Regions from separate parts of the Solibacillus sp. R5-41 genome, predicted to be linked through region 1. Evidence: a T-box and tRNA genes for the amino acid it is inferred to sense, from the RefSeq annotation. Region 1 holds a T-box; the other holds one or more tRNA genes.

Region 1 (5,422 bases):
ATTGGCAACGGTGGCAAATATATCGCGCCAAAAATCACAAAATTTAATCGGTGCTGGTAAAGTGAAAGTAAACTGGACTGTTCGAGAAGCGACTTCTTTTGAATTACAAGAAGGTGATATTATTTCTGCTCGAGGCTTCGGAAGAGTGAAAATAATTATGACAGAAGGGCGAACGAAAAAAGACAAAATACGATTACAAATAGGTCGTTTAGAGCAAAAAGTATAAATTTCCAGTTTTATTTCCGGAAATTTGATGTTATTCAGTATAGAAACGATTATAATAAATTTTAAATACATTCGTGCAAAGGAGAGTCGAACGATATGCCATTATCACCTCTTGATATACATAATAAAGAATTTACGCGTGGATTCCGTGGTTATGCAGAAGACGAGGTAAATGAATTTTTAGATCAGATTATTAAAGATTATGAGATTCTTTTGCGAGAAAAGAAAGAATTAGAAGAAAAAGTGAAATCCATGGCAGACCAAATGAACCATTATAGTTCACTAGAAGAAACATTACAAAAGTCAATCGTCGTAGCTCAAGAGGCTGCTGATGAAGTCCGCCGTAACTCTCAAAAAGAATCTAAATTGATTGTAAAAGAAGCGGAAAAAAATGCGGATCGTATTGTAAATGATGCGATGGCAAAAGCGCGTAAAGTTACGATTGAAATAGATGAATTAAAGAAACAATCGAAAGTTTTCCGCAATCGTTTTAAAATGCTCGTTGAAGCGCAACTAGACTTATTGAATACGGATGATTGGGAGCATTTACTTGAATATGATGTAGGTCTTACAGAAATCCAAGAGCATAACCGTCCAGAAGCTTCTGATGAAATGCTAAAAGAAGGAAAATTAACGTATTAATGAATTGTGCTTGACATTCCGACAGTGCTTTTCATATACTGAAAAATAACTAATAGGATGCAAATTGCAACTAGGGCAAAGACGGAGACAGTATGTTTAGATTTGTGGTGAAGCGATTCGAGGAAGGTGAAAGCTCGAACGAAGCAAGCTAAACGGAAAATCACTCCTGAGCTAAATAGCCGAAAGTCTTTTAAGTAGGTTATTTCGTTTTACACGACGTTACAGTGTCTAATGAGGCAATCTTATGTATTGCAAAATTAGGGTGGTACCACGAGAGTAATGCTCCTCGTCCCTTTTCGGAGGGATGAGGGGCTTTTTTGTAGGTAATTATAGGTATTTACTTGACCTTAAGGCGTATCACCAAACTATAAGGGTGGCAATGCGCTAGAAATGTAAGTTGATTGGAATGAAGGAGAGGCGAGTGTAGCTGACGGTTGACGCCTTTCGCTACAGAGCAAAGCTTCCTGCGGGAACAGCACGAGCGAAAAATCCAATTATTTCGAGATTCCTCTCGAAATAAGTTAGTTGGAGCCGTGCCCACGGAAAGCGTCCTTACCGGAGTGGAAATTAACCCCTAGTTGCAGTGGTTATCTAAATTTTACATCTAAATTATTTAGGAGGCTTTTGAAATGGTAGAGTATAAAAACACGTTATTAATGCCAAAAACAGATTTCCCGATGCGCGGTGGCTTGCCGACGAAAGAACCACAAATTCAAGCACAGTGGGATGCAATGGATATTAACAAACTAGTAAAAGAACGTACGGAAGGCCGCCCACACTTCGTATTACACGATGGCCCTCCTTATGCAAACGGTGATATTCATACAGGTCACGCGTTAAATAAAGTAATTAAAGATATGATTAACCGTCAAAAATCTATGACAGGTTATCATGTTGATTATATTCCAGGCTGGGATACACATGGTTTACCAATCGAGCAAGCTTTAACAAATAAAGGTGTTAAGCGCAAAGAGATGTCAGTAGCGGAGTTCCGTGAGCTTTGTGAAAAATATGCATATGAGCAAGTAGCTAACCAAAGTACACAATTCCAACGTTTAGGCGTACGCGGTGACTGGGCAAATCCTTACATTACGTTAAAACCAGAATTTGAAGCACGTCAAATTGAAGTATTCGGTAAAATGGCGGAAAAAGGCTATATTTACAAAGGCTTAAAACCTGTTTACTGGTCACCATCTTCAGAATCAGCTTTAGCTGAAGCAGAAATCGAATATAAAGATGTTGAGTCGTATTCAATTTATGTAGCATTTGGCATTAAAGATGCGAAAAATGTCGTGCCAGCAGATGCTAAATTTGTTATTTGGACAACAACACCTTGGACAATTCCTGCGAACTTAGGTATTTCAGTAAATCCTGAATTCACATACGTAGTTGTAGAAGCAAATGGTTCAAAATATATTGTAACGAAAGATTTACTTGCAAATTTATCAACTACTTTTGGTTGGGAAGATGTGCAAATTGTTCAAGAAGTAAAAGGGCAAGAACTAGATATGCTTGTTGCGGAGCACCCAATTTACAAGCGTGATTCATTAGTAATGGTAGGCGATCATGTTACTGCTGAAGCAGGCACGGGTTGTGTTCATACAGCGCCTGGACACGGTGAGGACGATTACCAAATTGGGAGTCGTTACGGCTTAAACATCTTATCTCCAGTAGATAATGGTGGCTGCTATACAGATGAAGCGCCAGGATTTGAAGGGCTATTCTATGAAAAAGCAAACCCGATTGTGATTGAGAAGCTAAAAGAAGAAGGTGCATTATTAAATGTATCGAAATTCAAGCACTCATATCCACATGACTGGCGTACGAAAAAACCAGTAATTTTCCGTGCAACACCGCAATGGTTTGCATCGGTAGAAATTTTCCGTGATGAATTATTAGATGCAGTAAAAGCAACTGAATTCACACCAGCATGGGGCGAAACACGTCTTTACAATATGATTCGTGACCGCGGGGATTGGGTAATTTCTCGTCAACGTGCATGGGGTGTTCCGATTCCGATTTTCTATGCTGAAAACGAAGAACCAATTATCACACCAGAAACAATCGCGCACATTTCAAAATTATTCCGTGAGCATGGTTCAAATATTTGGTTCCAAAAAGAAGCGAAAGAATTATTACCTGAAGGCTTTACACATCCAGGAAGCCCTAACGGTAAATTCACGAAAGAAAATGACATTATGGACGTTTGGTTCGATTCAGGTTCATCTCACCAAGGTGTACTTGTTGAGCGCGGTATGAAATATCCAGCTGACCTGTACTTAGAAGGTTCAGACCAACATCGTGGCTGGTTCAACTCATCATTAATCACATCGGTTGCGATTAACGGTTATGCACCGTATAAAGCTTTATTAACACACGGTTTCGTATTAGATGGTGAAGGACGCAAAATGTCGAAATCACTTGGTAATACAATTGATCCATTAAAAGTAATGAATCAATACGGTGCGGATATCCTACGTATGTGGGTAGCGTCAGTAGATTATACAGCTGACGTACGTATCTCAATGGATATGTTAAAACAAGTTTCTGAGACATACCGTAAAGTACGTAACACATTGCGTTTCTTACATGGGAACGTAACAGACTTCAACCCTGAGACGGACCGTGTAGCGTATGATGATTTACGTGAAATGGATCAATATATGTATATGCGCTTGCAAGATGTTGTGAAAGCAATTCGTTCAGCATATGACCGTTATGACTTCTCAACTGTTTATTCAACAGTAAACAACTTTGTAGCAATCGAGCTTTCTTCATTCTACTTAGATATTGCAAAAGATGTTGTATATATCGAGGGTATGGATAATAAAGACCGCCGTGCAATGCAAACGGTTATGCACGATACATTAATGGCATTGTTAAAATTATTAACGCCAATGATTCCTCACACTACGGAAGAGTTATGGGAATATGTAGAATTAGAAGGCAAAGTGCAGTCAATCCAATTAATGGACTTCCCTGAAGTAGACGAAAAAGCCAACTTTGCAGAATTACGCACGAAATGGACGAAATTAATTGCCGTTCGTAATGAAGTATTAAAAGCTTTAGAAGAAGCTCGTAATGCGAAAACAATCGGTAAATCTTTAGAGGCGAAAATTTCGGTTTATGCAGATAGCGAAACAGTTGAATTATTAAGTGATGAAAAAATTAACTTTGCACAACTTTCAATCGTTTCTCAATTTGTCGTTGCAGGTAACAAAGAAAATGCGCCTACAAACAGCCTTGTATTAGAAAAAACGTCACTTGTCGTTGAAAAAGCAGACGGTAAAAAATGTGAACGTTGTTGGACAATTTCTGAAACAATTGGGGCAGTAGAAGCGCATGCTACATTATGTAAGCGTTGTGCGGATGTAGTCGAAAACTATTACGTATAACATTAAAATGGAGCATTATCAAAATTCGATTTTTGGCAACTCCTTTGCTTCAAGGATATAGGGGTCTTGTTACGACCCCCGCAGAAGCTATGATTATGTGAAGAATTTTATTACATCTACAAGGGGTTGTTCCGTAGTTTTGACTTACGGGGCAACCCTTTATTTCTACCTTTTTAGTTTTCTGAAAAGAATGAAATTTAAGGGGGCATAAAAATGGAACAAAGTTATTCGAAAGCAATCACACCAGATACATTTTTACAAGGTGTGAAAGATTGTGTTCCGACACTTTTAGGATACATAAGTATAGGTGTAGCATTTGGTGTTGTCGGAATTGCTTCTGGTATTTCAGTTCTTGAAGTATTTTTACTTTCAGTACTCCTCTATGCAGGTTCGGCGCAATTTATATTTTGTGGACTTTATTTGGCAGGGGCACCTGTTTCAGCAGTTGTATTAACGATATTTATTGTTAATTTACGACATTTACTTATGTCTTTAACTATAGCGCCGTATTTTACAAACTATTCGACACTGCGTAATATTGGTTTTGGCACGCTGTTAACTGATGAAACGTTTGGGGTATCAGTTGTATCAGCTGGTAAGGAAGGGCGTCTTGGCGGTAAATGGATGGACGGGCTCAATGTAACTGCATATCTAACATGGATAGTGGCTTGTACGATTGGAGGGGTTATTGGGCAATGGTTACCTGACCCGGAGAAATGGGGTCTTGATTACGCACTCGTTGCTATGTTCGTTGCCTTACTCGTTTTGACACTTGCTAGTATTCCGCGGGTAAAATTAATGCATTACATAAAACTAGTTGGCTTGATGGTTGTCATTATGTATGGGTTACTTTATTTTATGCCAGGACATTTAGCTGTTTTACTTTCAACGTTAATTGTTGCGACGACTGGGGTGGTAACTGAAAAATGATAACTTCAATGGCAATGGTACTGCTCATATTAGGTTGTGCACTTGTAACCTGGATTCCAAGAATTCTACCTTTTGTGTTGGTAAAAAATGTGCAAATGCCGGATTTTGTGTTACGCTGGCTTGCTTACATTCCCGTTTGTATTTTGTCTGCACTCGTAATTGAAGGGATGTTTGTGAAAGAAGCTCAACTAGTGACAATTGATTGGCTTCATTTATGCGCATTTATTCCA
Region 2 (5,422 bases), 1.4 Mb from region 1:
AATGATTTCCAACCATTCTGAGGGAACCTTTGGGCGCCTCCGTTACTCTTTAGGAGGCGACCGCCCCAGTCAAACTGTCCGCCTGACACTGTCTCCTACCCCGTTAAGGGGCATGGGTTAGAAGTTCAATACAACCAGGGTAGTATCCCACTGACGCCTCCTTCGAAGCTGGCGCTCCGAGATCTCTGGCTCCTACCTATCCTGTACAAGTTGTACCAAAATTCAATATCAGGCTACAGTAAAGCTCCACGGGGTCTTTCCGTCCTGTCGCGGGTAACCTGCATCTTCACAGGTACTATAATTTCACCGAGTCTCTCGTTGAGACAGTGCCCAGATCGTTACGCCTTTCGTGCGGGTCGGAACTTACCCGACAAGGAATTTCGCTACCTTAGGACCGTTATAGTTACGGCCGCCGTTTACTGGGGCTTCAATTCGTAGCTTCGCTTGCGCTAACCACTCCTCTTAACCTTCCAGCACCGGGCAGGCGTCAGCCCCTATACTTCACCTTACGGTTTTGCAGAGACCTGTGTTTTTGCTAAACAGTCGCCTGGGCCTATTCACTGCGGCTCTCGTGCGCTTGCACGCTCAAGAGCACCCCTTCTCCCGAAGTTACGGGGTCATTTTGCCGAGTTCCTTAACGAGAGTTCTCTCGCACACCTTAGGATTCTCTCCTCGACTACCTGTGTCGGTTTGCGGTACGGGCACCTCTCACCTCGATAGAGGCTTTTCTTGGCAGTGTGAAATCAGGAACTTCGTCCATACGGACTCGTCATCACAGCTCAACGTATCAGTGTGCGGATTTGCCTACACACACGCCTTACTGCTTGAACAGAGACAACCAACGCTCTGCTTACCCTATCCTACTGCGTCCCCCCATTTCTCAAACGGTGAGGAGGTGGTACAGGAATATCAACCTGTTGTCCATCGCCTACGCCTATCGGCCTCGGCTTAGGTCCCGACTAACCCTGAGCGGACGAGCCTTCCTCAGGAAACCTTAGTCATACGGTGGACGGGATTCTCACCCGTCTTTCGCTACTCATACCGGCATTCTCACTTCTAAGCGCTCCACCAGTCCTTCCGGTCTGACTTCAACGCCCTTAGAACGCTCTCCTACCACGCATCCATACGGATGCATCCACAGCTTCGGTGAATCGTTTAGCCCCGATAAATTTTCGGCGCAGCGTCACTCGACCAGTGAGCTATTACGCACTCTTTAAATGGTGGCTGCTTCTAAGCCAACATCCTGGTTGTCTAAGCAACGCCACATCCTTTTCCACTTAACGATTACTTTGGGACCTTAGCTGGTGGTCTGGGCTGTTTCCCTCTTGACTACGGATCTTATCACTCGCAGTCTGACTCCCGTGTATAAATATCTGGCATTCGGAGTTTGTCTGAATTCGGTAAAGCGAGATGCCCCCCTAGTCCAAACAGTGCTCTACCTCCAGTATTCTCAATCACGAGGCTAGCCCTAAAGCTATTTCGGAGAGAACCAGCTATCTCCAGGTTCGATTGGAATTTCTCCGCTACCCACACCTCATCCCCGCACTTTTCAACGTGCGTGGGTTCGGGCCTCCAGTAAGTGTTACCTCACCTTCACCCTGGACATGGGTAGATCACCTGGTTTCGGGTCTACGACCACGTACTAATTCGCCCTATTCAGACTCGCTTTCGCTGCGGCTCCGTCTCATCAACTTAACCTCGCACGTAATCGTAACTCGCCGGTTCATTCTACAAAAGGCACGCTATCACCCATTAACGGGCTCTAACTACTTGTAGGCACACGGTTTCAGGATCTATTTCACTCCCCTTCCGGGGTGCTTTTCACCTTTCCCTCACGGTACTGGTTCACTATCGGTCACTAGGTAGTATTTAGCCTTGGGAGATGGTCCTCCCAGATTCCGACGGAATTTCACGTGTTCCGCCGTACTCAGGATACATTCAAGAGGGAATGAGGTTTCACTTACAGGGCTTTTACCTTCTATGGCGGGCCTTTCCAAGCCGCTTCAACTATCTCATTCTTTTGTAACTCCGTATAGAATGTCCTACAACCCCAAAGAGCAAGCTCTTTGGTTTGGGCTCTTCCCGTTTCGCTCGCCGCTACTCAGGGAATCGAATTTTCTTTCTGTTCCTGCAGGTACTTAGATGTTTCAGTTCCCTGCGTCTGTCCTCAACACGCTATGTATTCACGTGAAGATACTATGTGATTAAACATAGTGGGTTCCCCCATTCGGAAATCTCTGGATCAAAGCTTACTTACAGCTCCCCAAAGCATATCGGTGTTAGTGCCGTCCTTCTTCGACTCCTAGTGCCAAGGCATCCACCGTGCGCCCTTATTAACTTAACCAATAAGTTACACTTACTCAAATGAGTAAGATTTTAAAAGATTGCACGATCAATTTCTTGATCATTTTTTTATTGCTTTCAATGTCGTTTTATCCAGTTTTCAAAGAACAAGTTATTTTTGCTTTGCAATAATTTTATCACAAAGGCAAGTCTTGGTGGAGCCTAGCGGGATCGAACCGCTGACCTCCTGCGTGCAAGGCAGGCGCTCTCCCAGCTGAGCTAAGGCCCCATTTTAATTAAGAGGTATATAAAACAAATTTATATGGTGGGCCTAAATGGACTCGAACCATCGACCTCACGCTTATCAGGCGTGCGCTCTAACCAGCTGAGCTATAGGCCCTCTTAGAAGTTATATAATTTATTCATAAACCTTCAAAACTGAACAGCAAACGTTAATGTTTCATTCCATAAGGAATGATTCCGAATATATCCTTAGAAAGGAGGTGATCCAGCCGCACCTTCCGATACGGCTACCTTGTTACGACTTCACCCCAATCATCTATCCCACCTTCGGCGGCTGGCTCCATAAAGGTTACCCCACCGACTTCGGGTGTTACAAACTCTCGTGGTGTGACGGGCGGTGTGTACAAGGCCCGGGAACGTATTCACCGCGGCATGCTGATCCGCGATTACTAGCGATTCCGGCTTCATGTAGGCGAGTTGCAGCCTACAATCCGAACTGAGAACGGTTTTATCGGATTAGCTCCCCCTCGCGGGTTGGCAACCGTTTGTACCGTCCATTGTAGCACGTGTGTAGCCCAGGTCATAAGGGGCATGATGATTTGACGTCATCCCCACCTTCCTCCGGTTTGTCACCGGCAGTCTCCTTAGAGTGCCCAACTAAATGATGGCAACTAAGAATAAGGGTTGCGCTCGTTGCGGGACTTAACCCAACATCTCACGACACGAGCTGACGACAACCATGCACCACCTGTCACCGTTGTCCCCGAAGGGAAAACTGTATCTCTACAGTGGTCAATGGGATGTCAAGACCTGGTAAGGTTCTTCGCGTTGCTTCGAATTAAACCACATGCTCCACCGCTTGTGCGGGCCCCCGTCAATTCCTTTGAGTTTCAGTCTTGCGACCGTACTCCCCAGGCGGAGTGCTTAATGCGTTAGCTGCAGCACTGAGGGGCGGAAACCCCCCAACACTTAGCACTCATCGTTTACGGCGTGGACTACCAGGGTATCTAATCCTGTTTGCTCCCCACGCTTTCGCGCCTCAGTGTCAGTTACAGACCAGATAGTCGCCTTCGCCACTGGTGTTCCTCCAAATCTCTACGCATTTCACCGCTACACTTGGAATTCCACTATCCTCTTCTGCACTCAAGTTTCCCAGTTTCCAATGACCCTCCACGGTTGAGCCGTGGGCTTTCACATCAGACTTAAGAAACCACCTGCGCGCGCTTTACGCCCAATAATTCCGGACAACGCTTGCCACCTACGTATTACCGCGGCTGCTGGCACGTAGTTAGCCGTGGCTTTCTAACAAGGTACCGTCAAGGTAGCGCCAGTTACTACGCTACTTGTTCTTCCCTTGCAACAGAGTTTTACGAACCGAAATCCTTCTTCACTCACGCGGCGTTGCTCCATCAGACTTTCGTCCATTGTGGAAGATTCCCTACTGCTGCCTCCCGTAGGAGTCTGGGCCGTGTCTCAGTCCCAGTGTGGCCGATCACCCTCTCAGGTCGGCTACGCATCGTTGCCTTGGTGAGCCGTTACCTCACCAACTAGCTAATGCGCCGCGGGCCCATCCTGTAGTGATAGCCGAAACCATCTTTTAACTTTCGAACATGAGCTCAAAAGTGTTATTCGGTATTAGCCCCGGTTTCCCGGAGTTATCCCAATCTACAGGGTAGGTTACCCACGTGTTACTCACCCGTCCGCCGCTAACTTTCAAAGGATGCAAGCATCCAATGAAAGTCCGCTCGACTTGCATGTATTAGGCACGCCGCCAGCGTTCGTCCTGAGCCAGGATCAAACTCTCCATAAAAGTTAGTTTGAAAGCTCATTTGCTTTGCTAGCGTATCAACATAAAGTTGATATCTATGTTTTGTTTAAGTTCATCACTTAAACGTTTAAATCATTAACGTTTGCTTGTTCAGTTTTCAAGGTTCATGTTGTGTGCGCTGTTTTTGCGACTTCTCTAATTTAACATTTTTGTTTTTCGTTGTCAACAACTTTTTTTAAAAAGTTTTTTTAGTTAACTTGTTAAAACAAACCGTTATTTTGAGTATGTCTTAGCGACAATTAATATATTACAATACTATGCAATGTTTCGTCAACACTTTTTCAAAAAAAAGATTCAGAGCGTTTAAAAACGCTCTGCTAAATATACTATAAGCCATATTCACTTTCAACAAATTGCTTATCTACGTAGTAATTTCTGTGGAAGATAGCCTCATTCTTCGCAATAATCGGTTCTACATGTATTAATCCCTTTTCAATTAAATATTCAACAAACACTTCTAGGTCTGTTGAATAGTAGCTTAATTCAGGATGATTATGTAGTTCTTGAATCGTCCAACTCGGCTGTTCTAGCATTGTTTCTAATATATGTTGCCCACCATCATTCGTTCTTGAGTTAATTAAAAACTCTCCGGCAAGAAATAAAAGCTCTAATCGTTTTTCTAAACTTTCATTACTTAAAATCAATTCTTCATATAACTTATAAATTGCTGGTTCAATTCTTTTCACTTGAGACCATACTATTACTTCTGGATATAAGCCACTATCAATTATTGATAAACGACCTAAATGATGAAGTAATGCAACGACATGATTATAAGAATCTAAGTAATGACCACTTTCAAATAACTCTTTCCCCTCTTGGTAACGACGAATTAGCTTTGAAAATTGAATTCCTGTTTTTAGTTTTCGACCGAAAAACGGGAACTCTTGTAACTCCGATCTTAGTTTGAATAAAAACTCATTTCGGTCAAACATAATTTTCCCGTAGAAAATCCAGTCCACTAAGCGCTTATTTGAACCAATAAATATCCATTTACGTAATCGTTCTTCAGTTAGAATATGCATCACTGTTTTCGAATCACCATATGTATAGTGCTTAGAATAAATC

What was found. The T-box of region 1 lies ahead of ileS (isoleucine--tRNA ligase). A T-box ahead of a tRNA ligase gene usually reads a tRNA of that ligase, here a tRNA-Ile.
Region 2: it encodes a tRNA-Ile, which carries the amino acid that the T-box ahead of ileS (isoleucine--tRNA ligase) is inferred to sense. The anticodon was not compared.

Annotation. Positions count from the first base shown of each region.
Region 1 covers NZ_CP024123.1:875,732-881,153, forward strand. Annotated here, with positions in the region: gene CSE16_RS04020 (YlmH family RNA-binding protein) at 1-226, shown strand, start outside; gene CSE16_RS04025 (DivIVA domain-containing protein) at 322-867, shown strand; T-box leader at 937-1,164, shown strand; gene ileS (isoleucine--tRNA ligase) at 1,497-4,262, shown strand; gene CSE16_RS04035 (AzlC family ABC transporter permease) at 4,476-5,192, shown strand; gene CSE16_RS04040 (AzlD domain-containing protein) at 5,189-5,422, shown strand, end outside.
Region 2 covers NZ_CP024123.1:3,718,314-3,723,735, forward strand. Annotated here, with positions in the region: rRNA gene CSE16_RS18495 (23S ribosomal RNA) at 1-2,344, opposite strand, end outside; tRNA gene CSE16_RS18500 (tRNA-Ala) at 2,497-2,572, opposite strand; tRNA gene CSE16_RS18505 (tRNA-Ile) at 2,607-2,683, opposite strand; rRNA gene CSE16_RS18510 (16S ribosomal RNA) at 2,780-4,336, opposite strand; gene CSE16_RS18515 (nucleotidyltransferase-like protein) at 4,681-5,422, opposite strand, start outside.